4 regions of the Rhizobium sp. NXC14 genome follow, and region 1 is predicted to be linked to each of the others. Evidence: predicted binding sites of a transcription regulator. Region 1 holds the regulator's gene; each other region holds the start of a gene.
What was found. The regulator LexA, encoded in region 1, represses DNA repair genes until DNA is damaged. The targets are predictions, from matches to a motif close to TGTTCNNNNTGTGTTCNG.

Region 2: a site for LexA is predicted at 2,644-2,661, ahead of NXC14_RS14925 (ribonuclease). Genes of this name have one in related genera too.
Region 3: a site for LexA is predicted at 3,262-3,279, ahead of uvrA (excinuclease ABC subunit UvrA). Genes of this name have one in related genera too.
Region 4: a site for LexA is predicted at 2,634-2,651, ahead of recA (recombinase RecA). Genes of this name have one in related genera too.

Annotation. Positions count from the first base shown of each region.
Region 1 covers NZ_CP021030.1:2,092,086-2,097,057, reverse strand. Annotated here, with positions in the region: gene kdsA (3-deoxy-8-phosphooctulonate synthase) at 1-706, opposite strand, end outside; gene NXC14_RS10335 (VOC family protein) at 703-1,599, opposite strand; gene lexA (transcriptional repressor LexA) at 1,798-2,514, shown strand; gene NXC14_RS10325 (ComEC/Rec2 family competence protein) at 2,495-4,927, opposite strand.
Region 2 covers NZ_CP021030.1:3,025,688-3,030,659, reverse strand. Annotated here, with positions in the region: gene NXC14_RS14940 (CaiB/BaiF CoA-transferase family protein) at 1-496, opposite strand, end outside; gene NXC14_RS14935 (DMT family transporter) at 515-1,471, opposite strand; gene NXC14_RS14930 (alpha/beta hydrolase) at 1,468-2,418, opposite strand; gene NXC14_RS14925 (ribonuclease) at 2,677-3,417, shown strand; gene ettA (energy-dependent translational throttle protein EttA) at 3,515-4,972, shown strand, end outside.
Region 3 covers NZ_CP021030.1:2,226,063-2,231,034, reverse strand. Annotated here, with positions in the region: gene gyrA (DNA gyrase subunit A) at 1-1,602, opposite strand, end outside; gene NXC14_RS10980 (MarC family protein) at 1,840-2,487, shown strand; gene NXC14_RS10975 (single-stranded DNA-binding protein) at 2,613-3,119, opposite strand; gene uvrA (excinuclease ABC subunit UvrA) at 3,402-4,972, shown strand, end outside.
Region 4 covers NZ_CP021030.1:2,441,261-2,446,232, reverse strand. Annotated here, with positions in the region: gene NXC14_RS12115 (PAS domain-containing sensor histidine kinase) at 1-306, shown strand, start outside; gene NXC14_RS12110 (pseudouridine-5'-phosphate glycosidase) at 576-1,502, opposite strand; gene NXC14_RS12105 (carbohydrate kinase family protein) at 1,592-2,536, opposite strand; gene recA (recombinase RecA) at 2,766-3,854, shown strand; gene alaS (alanine--tRNA ligase) at 4,009-4,972, shown strand, end outside.

The DNA of each region.
Region 1 (4,972 bases):
TCGCCACTGCCGCGCGCGCCAGCGTTTCCACGAACTCGCGCTGGCCGCCGGAGGAATCGCCCTGCCCGCCCGGCTGCGCCACGGAATGGGTGGCGTCAAAAATGACGGGAGCCCCCATCGCCGCCATGATCGGCAGCGAACGCATGTCGGAAACCAGCGTATTGTAGCCGAAGGAGGCACCGCGCTCGCACAAGAGCACATTCGGATTGCCGCTGGCGTTGAGCTTCTTCAGAACGTTCTTCATATCCCAAGGGGCGAGGAACTGGCCCTTCTTGACATTGACGGCGCGGCCGGTTCTGGCGGCGGCGATCAGAAGGTCGGTCTGACGGCAGAGGAAGGCCGGGATCTGCAGAACATCGACCACCCTGGCCACCTCGGCGCATTGCTCGGCCGTATGGACGTCGGTTATGACGGGAAAGCCGAATTCCTTCTTGAGGTCGGCAAAGACCTCCATGCCCTTTTCCAGGCCGATGCCGCGTTCAGCCGAGAGCGAGGTACGGTTCGCCTTGTCGAAGGAGCTCTTGTAGACGAGGCCAATGCCGAGCTTGCCGCAAAGCTCCTTCAGCGTGCCGGCGACCATGAAGGCGTGATCCCGGCTCTCCATCTGGCATGGACCGGCGATCAGCGACAAGCGGCCAGTATTGGAAAAAGTCACCTGGCCTTCGCCTTCGCCGATCCTGACTTCGGAATTCGTGTCGGTGCTCATCGTGTTTCCTCGAAGGCGAAGAGCGCACCCTGCCCGGGCGTGGGCTTCACCAGAATGCGATTGTTCTTGCGTGTGAATGTGATCCCGTTAGCACCCAAATGCGCTTCTGTCACGGCAAGATCGATGACGGTGAAGAGGATTGCCCGCCCCCGCAGGCCGCGATCGGCTGATGAGACAGCGGTTTCGAAATAGGCCTCCAGCCCTTCCGGCGTCATCAAGCTGATCTTTGCATTCGATGCCGCGATATTCACGCCGAAACCGGTTTTCTCCACCGCCGCCTGCCCAATCGCGAGCCCGACGAAGGCGGCGAATGCCGCCGGGTCCGGTGCACAAAGTGCGATCTCGGCAATGCCGATCACGCCATTGGCGTGCGTCTCCAGCGCGGCGCGATCTGTAGGGAACGAATTGATGCGCTGGCAAGTAAAGAGAAAGAAATCGGGGGCGCGCAAATCAGCTGCAAAGGCCAGCTTAAAGCTGCCGACGCTCTCCGAACCGTCCGGCATCCGCATCGGCCGGCTGAACTGCAACATCTCACCGGCGCTCGCGCCGTTGCTGACGAAGCGCTTATGATCGAGGTCGGCATCCTCGCTGAGGAAGGCCAGCGCAGAAAGTCCCTCCTCGCCGCAGCGGAAACGGAAGGCGCGATTGCGGGCGATGAAGACGTTGCCCTGGCGGGCCGCTGCCTCGCTCTCGTCGACACTCGCCACGCCAAGCGGCTCCAGATAGGTCTTGTCGGCGAAAAAGACGCAGGCATTCTCCGTTCCGAAGGGATGGCGTGCATCGGCGGCGACGGTGAAACCGAGCTTGCCAAGCCTCTCACGCGCCAGATCGATATTGACCACGGGCAGCACGACATGATCCAGCGGGTGCGACCTGGCGGAATGCGCGTTCATGAATATCCCTCCTGAAACCGGCAAGAGATGTGCGACAGCACCTCCCTCAATGCAAGACATGTGCGCCAATCCGGCAAATGAAAATAAAAATCTCCACGAGTTGACGTGAACTTTTACGGAAATTTAGCTACTTGCGGAACACATATGGAACATATAGTGTCCGTTCTGGATTTGTTTCAATCACGGGGTCTGACGTCGATGCTCACGCGCAAACAACAGGAGCTTCTCCTTTTCATCCATGAGCGCATGAAGGAATCCGGCGTTCCTCCCTCTTTCGACGAAATGAAGGATGCCCTGGATCTCGCCTCGAAATCCGGCATTCACCGCCTGATCACGGCGCTTGAGGAACGCGGCTTCATTCGCCGCCTACCGAACCGCGCCCGGGCGCTCGAGGTGATCAAGCTTCCGGAGGCCTATAACCCCAGTCTTCAGCGTCGCGGTTTTTCGCCGAGCGTCATCGAGGGCAGCCTCGGCAAGCCCCAGCCGGTCGCCGCCCCCGCTGCGCCAAAGCCGGTCGCCGACAATGGCAACTCCGTCTCCGTGCCGGTCATGGGACGTATCGCCGCCGGCGTTCCGATCTCGGCGATCCAGAACAACACCCACGATATCGTCGTTCCTTCAGATATGCTCGGCTCCGGTGAGCACTATGCGCTGGAGGTCAAAGGCGATTCGATGATCGACGCCGGCATCTTCGACGGCGACACCGTGATCATTCGCAACGGCAGTACCGCCAGTCCCGGCGACATCGTCGTTGCCCTCGTCGATGACGAGGAAGCAACGCTGAAGCGTTTCCGCCGCAAGGGCGCCTCGATCGCGCTCGAGGCCGCCAACCCGGCTTATGAGACCCGCATCTTCGGGCCCGACCGGGTCAAGGTGCAGGGCAAGCTCGTCGGCCTCATCCGTCGCTATCACTGACGCCGGATGGGCTGGAATCGGTAAAACGATCATTGCGCCAATCATAGGCGCGATGGCGCATCCATGGTCGCGACAAAGCATCGAATGCGGTGGCGACCTCCAGGCCGGCATCGGCGAAACGCAATTCGAGCGAGCCGGTCCTACGCAGCGTCTCGCCGGTGAAAAGCGTGCCACCTGAACGGCAGCTGTTGAAACGCAGACGGACCGAGGTCACGACGATATCGGCCGTATCGCAGGCCGGGCCGAGATAGGCGGCATTGTCGATGACGGTGACGATATGGCCATTGCCAAGTCTTGATGTGCACCAAGCCTTCTTGACGCAGGAAAAACGGTTTGCTTCACCGCCTGCTGCGGCTGCCCGCATCGCCGCACTCGCTTCGTTCTGCTGATCGCGGGAAAGCCTGACACGGCGGCCTTCTCCTTCCGGCGGGATGGCCGGACCATCCAGCATCTTCGGCGGATCATGTGTCGGCAGCACCAGCGCTCTCTGCCACTGGTCGAATATGAAATCCGGCGGGTTTTCACGGTTGGAAGCTATTGCCTCAGCCGCGACGACCGCAACCAGACTGCCATCCTCCGAAATCAGCAGATCCGGCGGCCGGGGAACCGGCAGAAGCAGCACGATGAGCGTAGAGATGGCGATGATCGAGGTGCCGACGTGGCGCAGCCGAGTGCGCAGCAGCGTCAGCAGCAGAAAGCCTGCCACCGCCACTGCGAAATACCAGGCGGGCAAGCGGCCGATGCCGATATCACCGCCCCAGCCGGACACCGTCTTGGCAACCGCAATCACCAGATCGAGGCCGAATCCGACGACCTTCCAGAGCGGAGCGTCCAAACCGAAAAGCATGAGCAACATCGCCAACAATCCGGCCGGCATGACGATGAAGGAGATAATCGGCATCGTCGCAAGGTTTGCCGGCAGGCCGTAAGCCGTCAGGCGATGAAAATGCTCAATCGAAAACAATGCGGTGGAAAAGCCGCCGATCAGCGAGGTCAGGAAGACGCCGCCGAAGAAACCGGCGACGGCAACCACCGGCCTCATGATCGGCAGTTTCAGAAAAGCGTTTTCGCGGACACGCCTGTCCTTCCACAACTGATAGCCCGATACCAAGGCCAATGTGGCGGCAAAGGACATCTGAAAGCTCGGTCCCAATACTTCCGAAGGTGAAATGGCGATGATGATGAGCGCGGAGAGAACGACATTGCGCAGGCTGATCGACGGCCGGTCGAAGAAGACGGCAATCAGCATGATGGCCATCATGATAAAGGCGCGCTCGGCCGAAACCCCGAAACCGGAGATCAGGTAATAGGCGGTGACGGCGATGAGCGCGCCGGCAGCGGCGATCTTCTTTGTCGGATAGGCTTGGGCGACGCCGGGAAAGAGGCTGAGCAGCATCCGAAAGCCGACGAAGAAGATGCCAGCCGACAGCGCCATGTTGAGGCCAGAGATCGCGACGATATGGGCAAGGCCGGACTGGCGCAGCGCCTCCGTCGTCGCGTGCGATATGGCGCACCGTTCGTCCGTCACCAGGGCAGCGGCAAAAGCGCCGGTATCGCCGGGCAGGATCGATCTTATGCGGTCGCCGATGCTGCTGCGCAGCCGGTAGAGCCATTCGAGCAGAGCCTCCGACGTGCAGCTGGCCGCCTGCAGGCCTGCCTCCAAGTCGAGTTTCTCCGGCGCACCATAGAAGAAACCGTTGGCGCCGATGCCGTCGAAATAGGCACCGAAGGAGAAGTCGTTGAGCGCGGGAAGTGCGGGGCCCGCCGGCGGCGTCAGCCGTGCCTTGCCGGTGATGATGTCGCCGATCTCGAAAGGCGCATCGGCGCCCCGGACGATCGCGGTGATGCGTCTCGGCGGCCGTTTCAGCTCCGGAGCCTCGGTGCCGGTGACGGCAAGAATGTAGCGCCAGCGCCCGCGGCCGTCGCCTTCCCGGCGTTCGACCCGGCCGGTCACCGCGGTCGTCACGGATGAATCGAGGATCACCGTCGAAGCCCGCCAGCTCTCAAACTGAGCCGAGAGCATGCCGCCCGCGAAAAGTGCCAGCGCCATGAAACTTGCGCGCAAGGCCGGCCGGCTGGGACCGGTGAGGAAAACCGCGGCCGCCGACACCAGCAAGCAGAGCAGCGATGGAACGAGGGGCAAATCCGATGCCGCAAGAAACCAGAAGGCCGATCCGGCTCCGAGGAAGACCGGCGAGAACAGCAGCATTCGGCCATGATCGGCCTCTTCGCCCAGCATGCAGGCTCCGGCAGGCAGCGATTGCCAGGCGGCGGCCAGTAGCCGATGACGCAAGGGGGTCTGCGACTGCGTCCTTACCGATTGAGTCACCACCGCAGGCGCAGGAAAATCCGGCGGATCGGCAAGGCCGACGCCCGCTTCCGGCCGCAATTCGGCTGTCGTCAATTCCTGCATGCGCCGCCCAAGATCACCCCCCGAAGTCGCCAGAATGCAACCTTC
Region 2 (4,972 bases), 930 kb from region 1:
CGGTTATCGACATGAAGCCGGACATGCCCTGAACGATGTAATCGTAGCCGGCGAAGCCGGCATAGGGGCCGGTCTGGCCGAAGCCTGTGATCGAGCAATAAACGAGCCTCGGGTTCACCTCGCGAACGCTGTCGTAATCGAGCCCGTATTTGACGAGGCCGTCGACCTTGAAATTCTCGATTACCACGTCGGCAGTGGCTATGAGACGACGGACGAGCTGCTGGCCCTCAGGGCTCTTGAGGTCGACGGTGATGGAGCGTTTGCCGCGATTGGTGGCGTGGTAATAGGCGGCCGAGAGATTTTCGCCGTCCGCACCTTCGACGAAGGGCGGCCCCCATTGGCGAGTATCGTCGCCGCCATCGGGATTTTCAACTTTGATGACGTCGGCGCCGAGATCGGCGAGCATCTGGCCCGCCCAAGGGCCGGCCAGCACGCGGGCAAGCTCAATCACCCGGATACCGGTAAGCGGCGGCTTTTTCGTCGCGGTCTCGGTCATGGTCCTCCCGTCCAGTGTCTACGGCGCCAGCGTCACCTCAGATGTATCGGATAAGGGCTTTGAAGCAAAGCGGCGCTCTCGCCAGAGGATGTAGAAGCCCGACGCCATGATGATCGTGATGCCGAGCCATTTGACGGCATTCGGAAAGTCACCGAAAACAAGCCAGGCGAAGATCGTAGCTGAGACGATCTCGAAATATTGCAGCGGCGCCAGCGTCGACGCCGGTGCTGCCCGATAGGCGTAGACGCCGAGGATTCCGGCTGTGGCGGCCATAGCCCCGACGCCGGCGACATAGAACCAGGCGCTGCCTACGGGCATGACGGGATCGAAGAGATCGGAGCCGCTTCCTTCACCGATAAAAAGCAGGAGGGTGCAGAAGAGCAAGCCCCAGATGCCCATCTGAAACTGCATCGACCAAGGGTCCTCGCTGTGTGAGAGGACGCGGGTCATCAACACGAAGGTCGCGACGCAGAGCGCCGTCAGGATGGGCAGGAGCGCGATGTAGCCGACCTCTTCGAAACTCGGCTGAATGATCAGCATCGCCCCGAAGAAGCCGACGCCGCAGGCGGTGTAACGCCGCCAGCCGATCGTCTCCTTGAGGAAAATGCCGCCGAAGATGGTCACGATGATCGGCTCGATGAAGAAGATCGCGATCGCGTCGGCGACCGCCATGTATTTCAACGTGGTGACGAAAGAGATCATCGAGACGGTGATGATGAAGCCGCGGATGGCGTGGAACAGGCTCTGACGCCAAGAGAAATCGGCAAAGCTGCGCCTCCATAGCACGATCGGCAGCATGCAGAGCGCCTGCACGACGAAGCGGCCGGCGGTGATCTCGGCTGACGGGACGGTTACGACGGCAAGCTTGGCGAAGATATCGATGAGCGGCGAGACCATCACCGACAGAAACATCAGCGCCAGCCCTATCGTCACTTCGGAGGCGGACGAAGCGGCGCGGGCGGAGGGGCTACTCATGACGGATTCTTTCTGGCTTTGGATGTCGCGAGTGCCTCTTCGCACCAGTCCGCGAAGGCTGCGATCGCCGCATCGGCGCCAATTTCGTTCAGCGTCTCATGCCGCATACCCTGATATATCACTGTCCTGATACGAGAGAAGCCTCTGGCTTTCAAATTGTTTGACAGCCAGCGCACGGCTTTTCCACTCTCCGTCGCGGGATCATCGGCGCCGCCGACGAGATGGATTGGCATATCACGCGGCAGCCGATCCAGATGGAGTTTCTGCGGCGCGCGAAAAGTCAGCTCGAAGAGATCGAGCCAGAGCGAGACTGATGCGTCAAAGCCGCAGAGCGGATCGGCGATATATTTGTCGACTTCATCGGCGTGGCGCGACAGCCAGTCGAACTCGGTGCGGCGGTCCGGGATCGATTTTCCCCAAGCTTTGAAGGTGAGCTTCGGCAAGAGGCCGCTCGGGACGTCGGAGCCCTTCAGCATACGTTCCGCAAGGAGGATCGCCTGGGCGGCTCGGCCGGCAAGGCCGACTGCGAAATTCGAATTCCAGACGGCGACAGCATCGAAGTCGGACGGAGCGGTGACGGCGGCATTGAGCGCGATGAGGCCGCCCATCGAATGGCCAAATAGGATCACCTTCAGGCCGGGATTGCGCGAGGCCGCATGGGCGCGCATGGCAATGACGTCGCCGATCACCCGATCGACACCATTCCAGCGGGCGAAGCGGCCGATCGGCGCGTCGGGCGCGGTCGTCTCGCCGTGGCCACGGTGATCATGGGCATAGACGTGATAGCCGCGCCCCGCCATCGCCTCGGCAAAGCGGCCATAGCGCTTCGAGTGCTCCGCCAGGCCGTGCGATATCAACAGGATGCCGCGTGCCGGAGCGGCGGCTTCGGCATGGTGATAGGCCAGAGACGCTTCCCCTATGGCGAGCCTTTGCGTATCAGAAAACATCCGGATCCTCCCTGCCGCAGCAGAGCAGATCGCTACTGCATAATTCCTTAAAGCGGAATCGATTTGAGCAGAATATTCTGCAACCATAAGTGCGACAGCGTCCGTGCGGTAACTCAAGAACAGGGAGCTTCCCGGAACAGCCGACTGTTTCCGACGACGCAGTCGAGAACAAATTGCAGGATAGTTGCGATTCAGGGTTGCTGCCGTTTACGCTTTGTGCTTATCTGTTCCTGCATTGTTCTTCTTTTGGGGGTTGAAATGAGCAGCATGCAGTTGCGTACCTTTACATTCGCCGTGTCGATGATCCTTGCCGGCGCTGCCGTGGCGCAGGAGGCCGAGGGCCGTACCCGTTTCATTCTTGCTGCGAGCTGGCAGCCCGCCTTCTGCCAGACGAACCAGAAGAAGCCCGAATGCGCCAGCCAGACCGGCGAGCGCCATGACGCGACGAATTTCTCCCTGCATGGCCTGTGGCCGATGCGGCAGGATTATTGCGGCGTCAGCGACGATCAGAAGGCTGCCGACAAGGACGGCAAATGGGATACTTTGCCTGATGTCGCGCTTTCGGCCGAGGCGAAGGCGTCGCTTGCAAAGGCGATGCCCGGCACGCAGTCCGGCCTCGAACGGCACGAATGGATAAAGCATGGCACCTGCATGAAAATGAGCGTGGAGGATTATTTCGGCGTCGGCGTCCATCTGGTGGATGCGCTCAACACATCGGCCGTGCGCGATCTATTTGCCGCCAATATCGGCAAGACGGTCAAGGCGGAGACGATCAAGGCTGCTTTCGACAAAAGCTTCGGGCCGGGTGCGGGCGAGCGCGTCAAGATGAGCTGCCGGCGAGCCGGCAGTGTCAGGCTGATCAGCGAGTTGACGATCGGACTGTCTGCGGATGCGGGAGCGGCATCGGCCAAAAGCGCAAGCCTTGCCGATCTGATCCAGGGGGCGGGAAAAACCTCGTTCGGCTGTGACGAGGGCGTTGTCGATGCGGCGGGCTTCTGACCGGAATCCGGCGTAAACGGGTTTCGGCGTTGCTCACAGGCGCTGTTTCGCCTACATAGCGGCACGAAACGAAGTTTCCCGCCCGGAGCAGCGCAGCATGGCACGTCAATTCATCTATCATATGTCCGGCCTCAACAAGGCCTATGGCAACAAGAAGATCCTGGAGAACATCCACCTTTCCTTCTACCCGGATGCCAAGATCGGCATCCTCGGACCGAACGGCGCCGGTAAATCCACTGTGCTGCGCATCATCGCCGGCCAGGACAAGGAGTATACCGGCGAAGCCTGGCTCGCCGAGGGTGCCACAGTCGGCTATCTCGAGCAGGAGCCGAAACTCGACCCCACCAAGACGGTTTTCGAGAACGTCATGGAAGGTGTTGCCGCGAAGACGGCGATCGTCGATCGTTACAACGAATTGATGATGAATTACTCGGACGAGACAGCGGAAGAGGGGGCAAAGCTCCAGGACATCATCGACAGCCAGAACCTCTGGGATCTGGAAAGCCAAGTCGAGATGGCGATGGAAGCCCTGCGCTGCCCGCCGCGCGATGCCGAGGTCACCAGCCTGTCCGGTGGTGAGCGCCGCCGCATCGCACTCTGCCGCCTGCTGCTCTCGCAGCCGGATCTGTTGCTGCTCGACGAGCCGACTAACCATCTGGACGCCGAAACCATCGCCTGGCTCGAAAAGCATCTGCGCGACTATCCCGGCGCCGTGATGATGATCACCCACGACCGCTACTTCCTGGATAACGTCACCGGCTGGATCCTCGAACTCGATCGCGGCCGCGGCATCCCTTACGAAGGCAACTACTCCGCCTATTTGCAGGCCAAGGCCAAGCGCATGCTGCAGGAAAACCGCGAAGAGGCATCGCGCCAGAAGGCGATCAGCCGCGAGCAGGAATGGATTGCTTCCAGCCCGAAGGCTCGCCAGGCCAAGTCGAAGGCGCGTATCAAATCCTACGAGCAGTTGGTGGAGGCGGCCGAGAAGCAGCGTCCCGGCGACGCGCAGATCATCATCCCGGTCAGCGAACGGCTCGGCCAGGTGGTCATCGAGTTGGAAGGCATCACCAAGGGCTTCGAGGGTCGCACGCTGATCAAAGACCTGTCGATCAAGCTGCCGCCGGGCGGAATCGTCGGCATCATCGGCCCGAACGGCGCCGGCAAGACGACCCTGTTCAAGATGATCACTGGCCAGGAAAAGCCGGATAGCGGCTCGATCCGCATTGGCGAGACCGTGCATCTCGGTTATGTCGACCAGAGCCGCGACGCGCTGGCCGCCGACAAGACGGTCTGGGAGGAAATCTCCGGTGGCGCCGAAATTATCAAGCTCGGCAAGTTCGACATGAACTCGCGTGCCTACTGCGGCGCCTTCAACTTCAAGGGTGGTGATCAGCAGCAGAAGGTCGGCAATCTCTCGGGCGGTCAGCGCAACCGCGTGCACCTCGCCAAGATGCTGAAGGCCGGGGGCAATGTTCTGCTGCTCGACGAACCCACCAACGACCTCGATACGGAAACGCTCGGCGCTCTCGAAAACGCGCTCGAGAATTTCGCCGGC
Region 3 (4,972 bases), 130 kb from region 1:
GGCGATCAGATCCTCGTCGTCCATTTCGAGGCCGCCATCGACGATCTCGGTGCGGCGCGGCGTGCCGAACTCGTCGCGGACGGCTGATAGTTCGTCCTTGACGATGGTCTGGATGCGGACACGCGAGGAAAGAATATCGAGATAATCCCGGATCTCCTCACCTATTTTGTTGAGTTCATCTCCGATTTCGTCGCGGCCGAGTGCCGTCAGTCGGGCAAGGCGCAGTTCGAGGATAGCGCGCGCCTGCTCTTCGGAGAGGTTGTAGGTCAGGTCGTCGTTGATGCGGTGGCGTGGATCGTCGATCAGACGGATCAGGCTTTCGACATCTTCGGCCGGCCAGCGGCGCGTCATCAGCTCTTCGCGGGCCGACTGCGGATCAGGCGCCTGGCGGATGACACGGATGACTTCGTCGATATTGGCGACGGCGATCGCGAGACCAACCAAGACGTGGGCGCGCTCGCGCGCCTTGCGCAGCAGGAACTTGGTTCTCCGGCTAACGACTTCTTCGCGGAAAGAGACGAAGGCGCGCAGCATGTCGAGCAGCGTCAGCTGCTCCGGCTTGCCGCCGTTCAGCGCCACCATGTTGCAGCCGAAGGAGGTCTGCAAAGGTGTGTAGCGGTAGAGCTGGTTAAGGATGACCTCGGCATTGGCGTCGCGTTTCAATTCGATGACCACGCGATAGCCCTGGCGATCGGATTCGTCGCGCAGATCGGAGATGCCCTCGATGCGCTTTTCGCGCACGAGCTCGGCCATCTTCTCGATCATCGTCGCCTTGTTCACCTGGTATGGAATTTCGGTGATGATGATCTGCTCGCGGTCGCCGCGCATCGGCTCGATGGTGGCAACGCCGCGCATGATGACGGAACCGCGTCCGGTCTCGTAAGCCGAGCGGATGCCGGCGCGGCCGAGGATCTTGGCGCCCGTCGGGAAGTCGGGGCCGGGAATGATCTGCATCAGTTCCGGCAGCTCGATCGCCGGATCGTTGATCAGCGCAATGCAGCCGTCGATGACTTCGGAGAGGTTGTGCGGCGGGATGTTGGTCGCCATGCCCACCGCGATGCCGCCGGCGCCGTTGACGAGCAGGTTCGGGAACTTGGCGGGAACGACGACCGGCTCGGAGAGCGTGCCGTCATAGTTGTCGCGGAAGTCGACGGTTTCCTTGTCGAGATCGTCGAGCAGCGAATGGGCAGCCTTCTCCAGGCGGCACTCGGTGTATCGTTCGGCCGCCGGCGGATCGCCGTCGACCGAGCCGAAATTGCCCTGACCGTCGATCAGCGGCAGGCGCAGCGACCAGGGCTGCGCCATGCGGGCAAGCGCGTCGTAAATAGCGGCGTTGCCGTGCGGATGGTATTTACCCATCACGTCGCCCGTAACGCGGGCGCATTTGACGTATTTCTTGTTCCAGTCGATGCCGAGCTCGGACATGCCGTAGAGGATGCGCCGGTGCACGGGCTTCAGGCCGTCGCGCACGTCGGGCAACGCGCGGCTGACGATGACGCTCATGGCGTAATCGAGATACGACCGCTGCATTTCCTCCATGATGGAGATGGGCTCGATGCCTGGCGGGAGCTTCCCGCCGCCGGGGGGTGTTTGCTCAGTCAAAACAGATCACGATCTCTTCTAGAATCACTTGAAGATTTATAGCGGAAAGCCTGTTCCCGCGCCATTTTCTGAGCGCGTTTTGAACAGGCTTTTGCGGCCGAAAAAGGGTAAAGCGCCGGACTTGTGCGGCCGGACCGGACAAATCGGCCGCGGGCCGCCGCAGCATATTTGCCAAATCGAAATCCCCGCTTCACAATCGCAGAAAACCACGCACCCATATGGGCTTCCGGAGAGACGATGGCAAGCGCCGACCAGTTGATCAACGCCTTTACCACGCTCATCGTCACCATCGACCCGCCGGGGCTCGCACCGCTCTTCCTGGGGCTGACAATCGGCATGAGCCGCGCCGAGCGCCGGCAGGTGGCGCTGCGCGGCTCGACCATTGCCTTTATCATCCTTGCCGTCTTCGCCCTGTTTGGCGCAGGCGTGCTCGGCGTGCTCGGGATCTCAATCGGCGCCTTCCGCCTCGCCGGCGGGCTCCTGCTCTTCTGGATCGCCTTCGAGATGGTGTTCGAGAAGCGGCAGGACCGCAAGGAGAAGACGACCGAGGTGGCGATCACCAGGGATCATATCGAGAATATCGCCGTCTTTCCCCTCGCCCTGCCGCTGATCGCCGGCCCCGGTGCGATCTCGGCGACCATTCTGCTTTCCGGCACACTGGCGACTTCGGTCGAAAAAGCCCAACTGATCGGCGTCATCGCCGCCATTCTGCTGCTGACCTTCCTCATGCTGCTGATTGCTGAAAGGCTCGACCGCTTTCTCGGCGTCACCGGTCGGGCGATCCTCACCCGCCTGCTCGGCGTCATCCTCGCAGCCCTTGCGGTGCAGTTCGTCGTCGACGGCGCGAAAGCCGCGCTCAATCTCATCAGCGCGACTCCGCATTGAAATGGCAGCACATGTTCGGGGTGACCCGACGAGATCAACTGCCGTGACATCAAAGAAAAAGAGCATGACGCCGGCCCGGACATCATGCTCTCGGATGCTCTCACAAAGCTAGAACAGGCGGCCGATCAAAACGGGATGTCGTCGTCGAGATCGCGCGAGAAATTGCCGCCACCACCGCCGCGGCTCGGCGAGGAGGATGACGGGGCGCCGTAGTCGTCGCCATAATCATTGTTGCTGCTGCCGCGGCCGCCAAAGCCGGAGCTCGCGCCGCCGCCATCGCCGCGGCCGTCGAGCATCGTCAGCGTCGAGTTGAAGCCCTGCAGCACGACCTCAGTCGAGTAGCGGTCCTGGCCCTGCTGGTCCTGCCACTTGCGGGTCTGCAGCTGGCCCTCGACATAGAGCTTGGCGCCTTTCTTCACATATTGCTCGACGACTTTGCAGAGGCCTTCGTTGAAGACGACCACAGTGTGCCATTCGGTCTTTTCGCGGCGCTCGCCCGAATTGCGGTCGCGCCAGGTTTCCGAGGTGGCGATACGGAGGTTGGCGATCGGCCGGCCATCCTGAGTGCGGCGGATTTCGGGGTCTGCACCCACGTTTCCAACCAGAATTACCTTGTTCACGCTACCAGCCATGCTTCTCACCCTGCCTGCCGCCCTGCCCGGCGGCGTTAATCGATCAGCGCACCTTAAACCATAGCGAACCGCAGATGCGCGCGAACGGTGTTTAATCCACAGTTTATCCCATCAGAAAGCCGCATGCATTCATCAGGAATTTTGTTCTTTATTTGTTCTAGTTTATCCGTATGATCCTGTCAACAGAATCGAAAACCTTGAGTCATCCAGGATATTCAGCCTCGACTCGCCCGCCGGCATCACTAAATAAGGGCTGTTATCCAGAAAACCAAAGCAGAGACGATGAGCGAACTGAAGACGATCTCCATCCGCGGCGCGCGCGAGCACAATCTGAAGAGTATCGATCTCGATCTGCCGCGCAACAAGCTGATCGTCATGACCGGTCTTTCAGGCTCGGGCAAATCCTCGCTCGCCTTCGACACGATCTATGCCGAGGGCCAGCGGCGCTATGTCGAGAGTCTGTCGGCCTATGCCCGGCAATTCCTCGAAATGATGCAGAAGCCCGATGTCGACCAGATCGACGGGCTGTCGCCTGCCATTTCGATCGAGCAGAAGACCACCTCGCGCAACCCGCGCTCGACGGTCGGCACCGTCACCGAGATCTACGACTACATGCGCCTGCTCTTTGCCCGCGTTGGCGTTCCCTATTCGCCGGCGACCGGCCTGCCGATCGAGAGCCAGACCGTCAGCCAGATGGTCGACCGCATCGTGGCTTTCGGCGAGGGCACGCGTCTTTACATTCTCGCGCCGCTCGTGCGCGGCCGCAAGGGCGAATACAAGAAGGAACTGGCGGAGCTGATGAAGAAGGGCTTCCAGCGCGTCAAGGTTGACGGCCAGTTTTACGAGATCGCCGAGGCGCCTGTTCTCGACAAGAAATACAAGCACGACATCGACGTGGTGGTCGATCGTATCGTCGTGCGCCCGGATGTGTCGGCACGTCTCGCCGACAGCCTTGAAACCTGCCTGAAACTCGCCGACGGGCTGGCGATCGCCGAATTCGCCGACAAGCCGCTGCCGCCGGAGGAGACCTCGGCCGGCGGTTCGGCCAACAAGTCGCTGAACGAGACGCATGAGCGCGTGCTGTTTTCGGAAAAATTCGCCTGCCCGGTCTCGGGCTTCACCATCCCGGAAATCGAACCCAGGCTCTTCTCCTTCAACAACCCCTTCGGCGCCTGCCCGACCTGCGACGGCCTCGGCGCCCAGCAGAAGATCGACCCCGACCTGATCGTACCCGAACCGGAGCGGACGCTGCGCGACGGGGCGATCGCGCCCTGGGCCAAATCGACTTCGCCTTACTACAATCAGACGCTGGAAGCGCTCGGCAAACATTACGGCTTCAAGCTCGGCACCCGCTGGAACGACCTGTCCGACGAGGCCAAGGACGTCATCCTCAACGGCACCGACGACAAGATCGAGTTCCACTACGCCGACGGCGCCCGCTCCTATACGACGCACAAAAATTTCGAGGGCATCATCACCAATCTCGAGCGGCGCTGGAAGGAAACCGATTCCGCCTGGGCGCGCGAGGATATCGAGCGCTTCATGTCGGCCGCCCCCTGCCCGGCCTGCAATGGCTATCGGCTGAAGCCGGAAGCGCTGGCGGTGAAGATCAATAAGCTGCATATCGGCGAAGTGACCGAAATGTCGATCCGCATCGCGCGCGACTGGTTCGAGGCGCTGCCGGCGACATTCAATGCCAAGCAGAACGAGATTGCCGTCCGGATCCTCAAGGAAATCCGCGACCGCCTGCGCTTTTTGAACGATGTAGGCCTGGAATATCTAAGCCTGTCACGCAATTCCGGCACGCTGTCGGGCGGCGAGAGCCAGCGCATTCGCCTCGCCTCGCAGATCGG
Region 4 (4,972 bases), 350 kb from region 1:
CTGGAAACGCGCGGCTACACCGTGCATGAGGCTGGCTCGGGCGTCGAGGCGCTGAGCATCATGGAGGAGCTCGAGGGCAAGGTCGACATCGTCGTTTCCGACGTGGTGATGCCTGAAATGGACGGCCCGACGCTGCTGCGCGAGTTGCGTAAGAACTATCCCGACCTGAAATTCATCTTCGTTTCCGGCTATGCCGAGGACGCCTTCGCCCGCAATCTGCCGCCGGATGCGAAATTCGGATTTTTGCCGAAACCGTTCTCGCTGAAGCAGCTTGCCGTGGTGGTGAAGGACACGTTGGATAGCTGATTACGGCTTGATGGTTTGCGGAGAGGCACACTGTGTGGCACCCCCCTCTGCCCTGTCGGGCATCTCCCCCACAGGTGGGGAGATCGGCTGGGCGCGATGGATTCCTCAAACAACTGCCGTATGATTGTTCCGCTACTGTAGCGAGGGAACGATGGGCCGGCCTCTTGCCGATCTCCACCCAGTGGGGGAGATGTCCGGCAGGACAGAGGGGGTGCCACACGGCCAACCCTCTCTGAAAATCCCTAAGCCGATAAAATCGAACCCACCAATTACTCACCCAACGCCACGGCAATCTCTGCCGCAAGCCGCGCATTGTTTTCCACCAGCGCGATATTCGTCTTCAGGCTCTGCCCGTCCGTCAGGTCGAAAATGGTCGAGAGCAGATAGGGCGTCACCGCCTTGCCGGTGATTTCGTCGCGTTCGGCACTATCAAGCGCCCGCTCGATATAGATCTCCATCTCCTCACGCGCGATTTCGTCGGCTTCCGGCACCGGATTGGCGACGAGCATGCCACCGTCGATGCCGAGCTGTTCGCGCACCGTCTGGAAATTGGCGATGGCCGCCGGGCTGTTCAGCGAGAGCGGGCTGCGGATACCTGATGAACGCGACCAGAAGGCGGGGAATTCTTCGCTCTCATAGGTGACGACAGGTACGCCGCGGGTCTCCAGCACTTCAAGCGTCTTTGGAATGTCAAGGATCGCCTTGGCGCCGGCGCAGACGACGATAACGCCGGTGCGCGCCAATTCCTCAAGATCGGCTGATATATCGAAGCTTTCCTCAGCGCCGCGATGCACGCCGCCGATGCCGCCTGTGGCAAAGACACGAATGCCGGCGCGGGCCGCCGCGATCATCGTCGCAGCAACCGTCGTTGCGCCGGTGCGCCGTTCGGCGATCGCGAAGGCGAGATCGGCGCGTGACACCTTCATGACCTCCTTTGCCTTGGCAAGCTGCTCCAGTTGCGCAGCTTCAAGGCCGATATGAAGGGTGCCGTGGATGACCGCGATCGTCGCCGGCACCGCGCCCTGTTCGCGAATGATCGTCTCGACGCTGCGCGCCATTTCGATATTGCCGGGATAGGGCATGCCATGGGTGATGATGGTCGATTCCAGCGCCACCAGTGGTGCGCCGCGCTGCTTGGCGCTGGCGACCTCCTTCGAATAGGCGATCGGCAGAAGAGGGGAGATGGGCTTGGTCATGGTCTTGTCCTGTGATCGGCAGAGCATGATACCAAAAGCGTGGGCGGCTTTCGAAACGGCATCTTGCTCAACTCTTTAATTCAGCCGCTTCAATGCAGAATTCTGACCTTGGGAACAAGGGCAAGCGCCTCATTCAAGAGATTCGGAGTCAGATTTTCGTTGACGGCGTGCCGTGACTGCACCGTGAGCGCTGCCGCCGCCGCGCCGTAGCGAACGGCCTCCTCAAGCGGCAGGCCTGATATCAAGGCGGCGAGCGTGCCGGCGGCAAGGGAATCGCCGGCGCCGGTAACATCGGCGACGGTTTCGGCGATTGGCGGCTGCAGCGCCACGGCGCGGTCTTTGCAAATCGCAACGAGCTCGCGCCGTCCGCGGGTGACGACGGCGTTTCTGATGCCGATCTCATTCAGGAGCGGCGGCCAACCGCCCGAATCCTCCGGCTGCAAGCCGATAACGGCAGTGGCTTCGGCCTCGTTCAGGAACAGATAGTCGATATCCCTAATACAGGGTTTCAGCCGGACCACCTTGGCCGGCGAGATGGCGATGGCCGCAACGGGTTTGGCCAGGGAGTTCGCCTTGGCGACGATCGCCGCGATTGTCTCTTCCGGCAGATTGGCGTCGACGAGAATGAGATCATGCGTGGCGAAGGCCTCGCGCACCCAGCGGATGGACAGGCGCCGCGGCACGAAGAAACGGTAGAGATCCATATCGGCGAGGGCGATCACGAGGTCGCCGTTCTTCTCGATGATCGCCGTATAGCTCGGTGTCTTGCGGTCGAGGAAGACGAAAGGCCGGTCGTCGATTCCGGCGAAATCAGCAGCTTCGCCGACCAATTCGCCGAAGGGATCGCCGCCGCGCGGCGAGATCATCGTCACGTGAAAGCCCAATCTTGCAAGGTTACGCGCCGCATTGAAACCGCCGCCGCCCGGCTCCTCGAACCAGGTGCCGGGATTGCTGGCGCCTGGCGCCGTTTCGCCGGAGATGCGGCCACGCCTGTCGATATGGGCACCGCCGAGAACGAGAATCTTTTTCATCAACTTACCCGGGATCATAAAGTGCGAAGGGCGAATCGATGGTCATTGCCCGGCCGCGGCAAAGCTTGCGCAGAGGGTCTAAGCCGTTGCTTTGCATCGATAAAACAAATGTAGAACACGGACGGTTTTACCTTTTTCGTTCAAACGTTTGTGCGCCTATTGCGGGAATGGAACAAATAGGGTACAAACTCGACATTGCTTGAGCGGCTTCAATAACCTAAAGGTGGATCGGATGTCTCAGAATACATTGCGGCTGGTAGAGGACAAATCGGTGGACAAAAGCAAGGCGCTTGAAGCGGCACTCTCACAGATAGAGCGGTCGTTCGGCAAGGGCTCGATCATGAAACTCGGCTCCAATGAGAACGTCGTCGAGATCGAGACGGTTTCGACGGGCTCGCTTGGTCTCGATATCGCGCTTGGAATTGGCGGCTTGCCGAAGGGCCGCATCATTGAAATCTATGGGCCGGAAAGCTCGGGCAAAACAACGCTTGCGCTGCAGACCATTGCGGAATCGCAGAAGAAGGGCGGCATCTGCGCCTTCGTCGATGCCGAACACGCGCTCGATCCAGTCTATGCCCGTAAGCTTGGCGTCGATCTGCAGAATCTGCTGATCTCTCAGCCAGATACCGGAGAGCAGGCGCTCGAAATCACCGACACGCTGGTGCGCTCCGGCGCCGTCGACGTTCTCGTCGTCGACTCGGTCGCCGCGCTGACGCCACGCGCCGAAATCGAAGGCGAGATGGGCGACAGCCTGCCGGGCATGCAGGCCCGCCTGATGAGCCAGGCGCTGCGCAAGCTGACCGCGTCGATCTCCAAGTCGAACTGCATGGTGATCTTCATCAACCAGATTCGCATGAAGATCGGCGTCATGTTCGGTTCTCCGGAAACGACGACCGGCGGCAATGCGCTGAAATTCTATGCCTCCGTGCGCCTCGACATTCGCCGCATCGGCTCGGTCAAGGAGCGCGAAGAGGTGGTCGGCAACCAGACCCGCGTCAAGGTAGTCAAGAACAAGATGGCGCCTCCTTTCAAGCAGGTCGAGTTCGACATCATGTATGGCGAAGGCGTGTCGAAGACGGGCGAACTCGTCGATCTCGGCGTCAAGGCCGGTATCGTTGAGAAGTCGGGCGCCTGGTTCTCCTATAACAGCCAGCGTCTCGGCCAGGGTCGCGAAAACGCCAAGACCTTCCTGCGTGACAATCCGGATCTCGCCCGCGAGATCGAGCTGGCGCTGCGCCAGAATGCCGGCCTAATCGCCGATCGTTTCCTGCAGAATGGTGGTCCGGATGCCGATGACGGCGATGCTGCCGCGGAAATGTAATTTTCGCGCTTGAACTGATTTGAAATCTCAGCCGGCCGCATTCCCTCATCAGAATGCGGCCGGTTTTGTTTGTCGGCTGGACAGTGGCGGAGGCGAACGTTAAAAGCCGATGGATTTGAATTTATCTGCCTACGGCAGCATTGAAGGGCATAGAATGAGCGGCGTAAACGACATCCGGTCGACCTTCCTCGACTATTTCAAGAAGAACGGCCACGAGATCGTTCCGTCCAGTCCGCTCGTGCCGCGCAACGACCCGACGCTGATGTTCACCAATGCCGGCATGGTGCAGTTCAAGAACGTCTTCACCGGCTTGGAAAAACGTCCTTATGCAACCGCGACAACCTCGCAGAAATGCGTGCGCGCCGGCGGCAAGCATAACGACCTCGACAATGTCGGCTATACCGCGCGTCACCTGACCTTCTTCGAGATGCTCGGCAATTTCTCCTTCGGCGACTATTTCAAGGAGAATGCGATCGAGCTGGCCTGGAAGCTCGTGACCGAAGGCTTTGACCTGCCGAAACATCGCCTGCTGGTGACCGTCTATTCCGAAGACGAGGAAGCAGCGGCTTTGTGGAAGAAGATCGCCGGTTTCTCCGACGACAAGATCATCCGCATCCCGACCTCCGACAATTTCTGGCAGATGGGCGATACCGGACCCTGCGGACCCTGCTCGGAAATCTTCATCGACCAGGGCGAGAATGTCTGGGGCGGCCCTCCCGGTTCGCCTGAGGAAGACGGCGACCGGTTCCTGGAATTTTGGAACCTGGTTTTCATGCAGTTCGAGCAGACCGAGCCGGGGGTTCGCAATCCGCTGCCGCGTCCGTCGATCGACACCGGCATGGGTCTGGAACGCATGGCCTGCATCCTTCAGGGCGTTCAGAGCGTTTTCGATACCGATCTTTTCCGCACGCTGACCGGCACCATCGAGGATACGATAGGAGTCAAGGCGGAAGGCAGCGCCAGCCACCGCGTCATCGCCGACCATCTGCGTTCCTCGGCCTTCCTGATTGCCGATGGCGTGCTGCCGTCGAATGAGGGCCGCGGCTATGTGCTGCGCCGTATCATGCGTCGCGCCATGCGGCACGCCCAGCTTCTCGGCGCCAAGGAGCCACTGATGT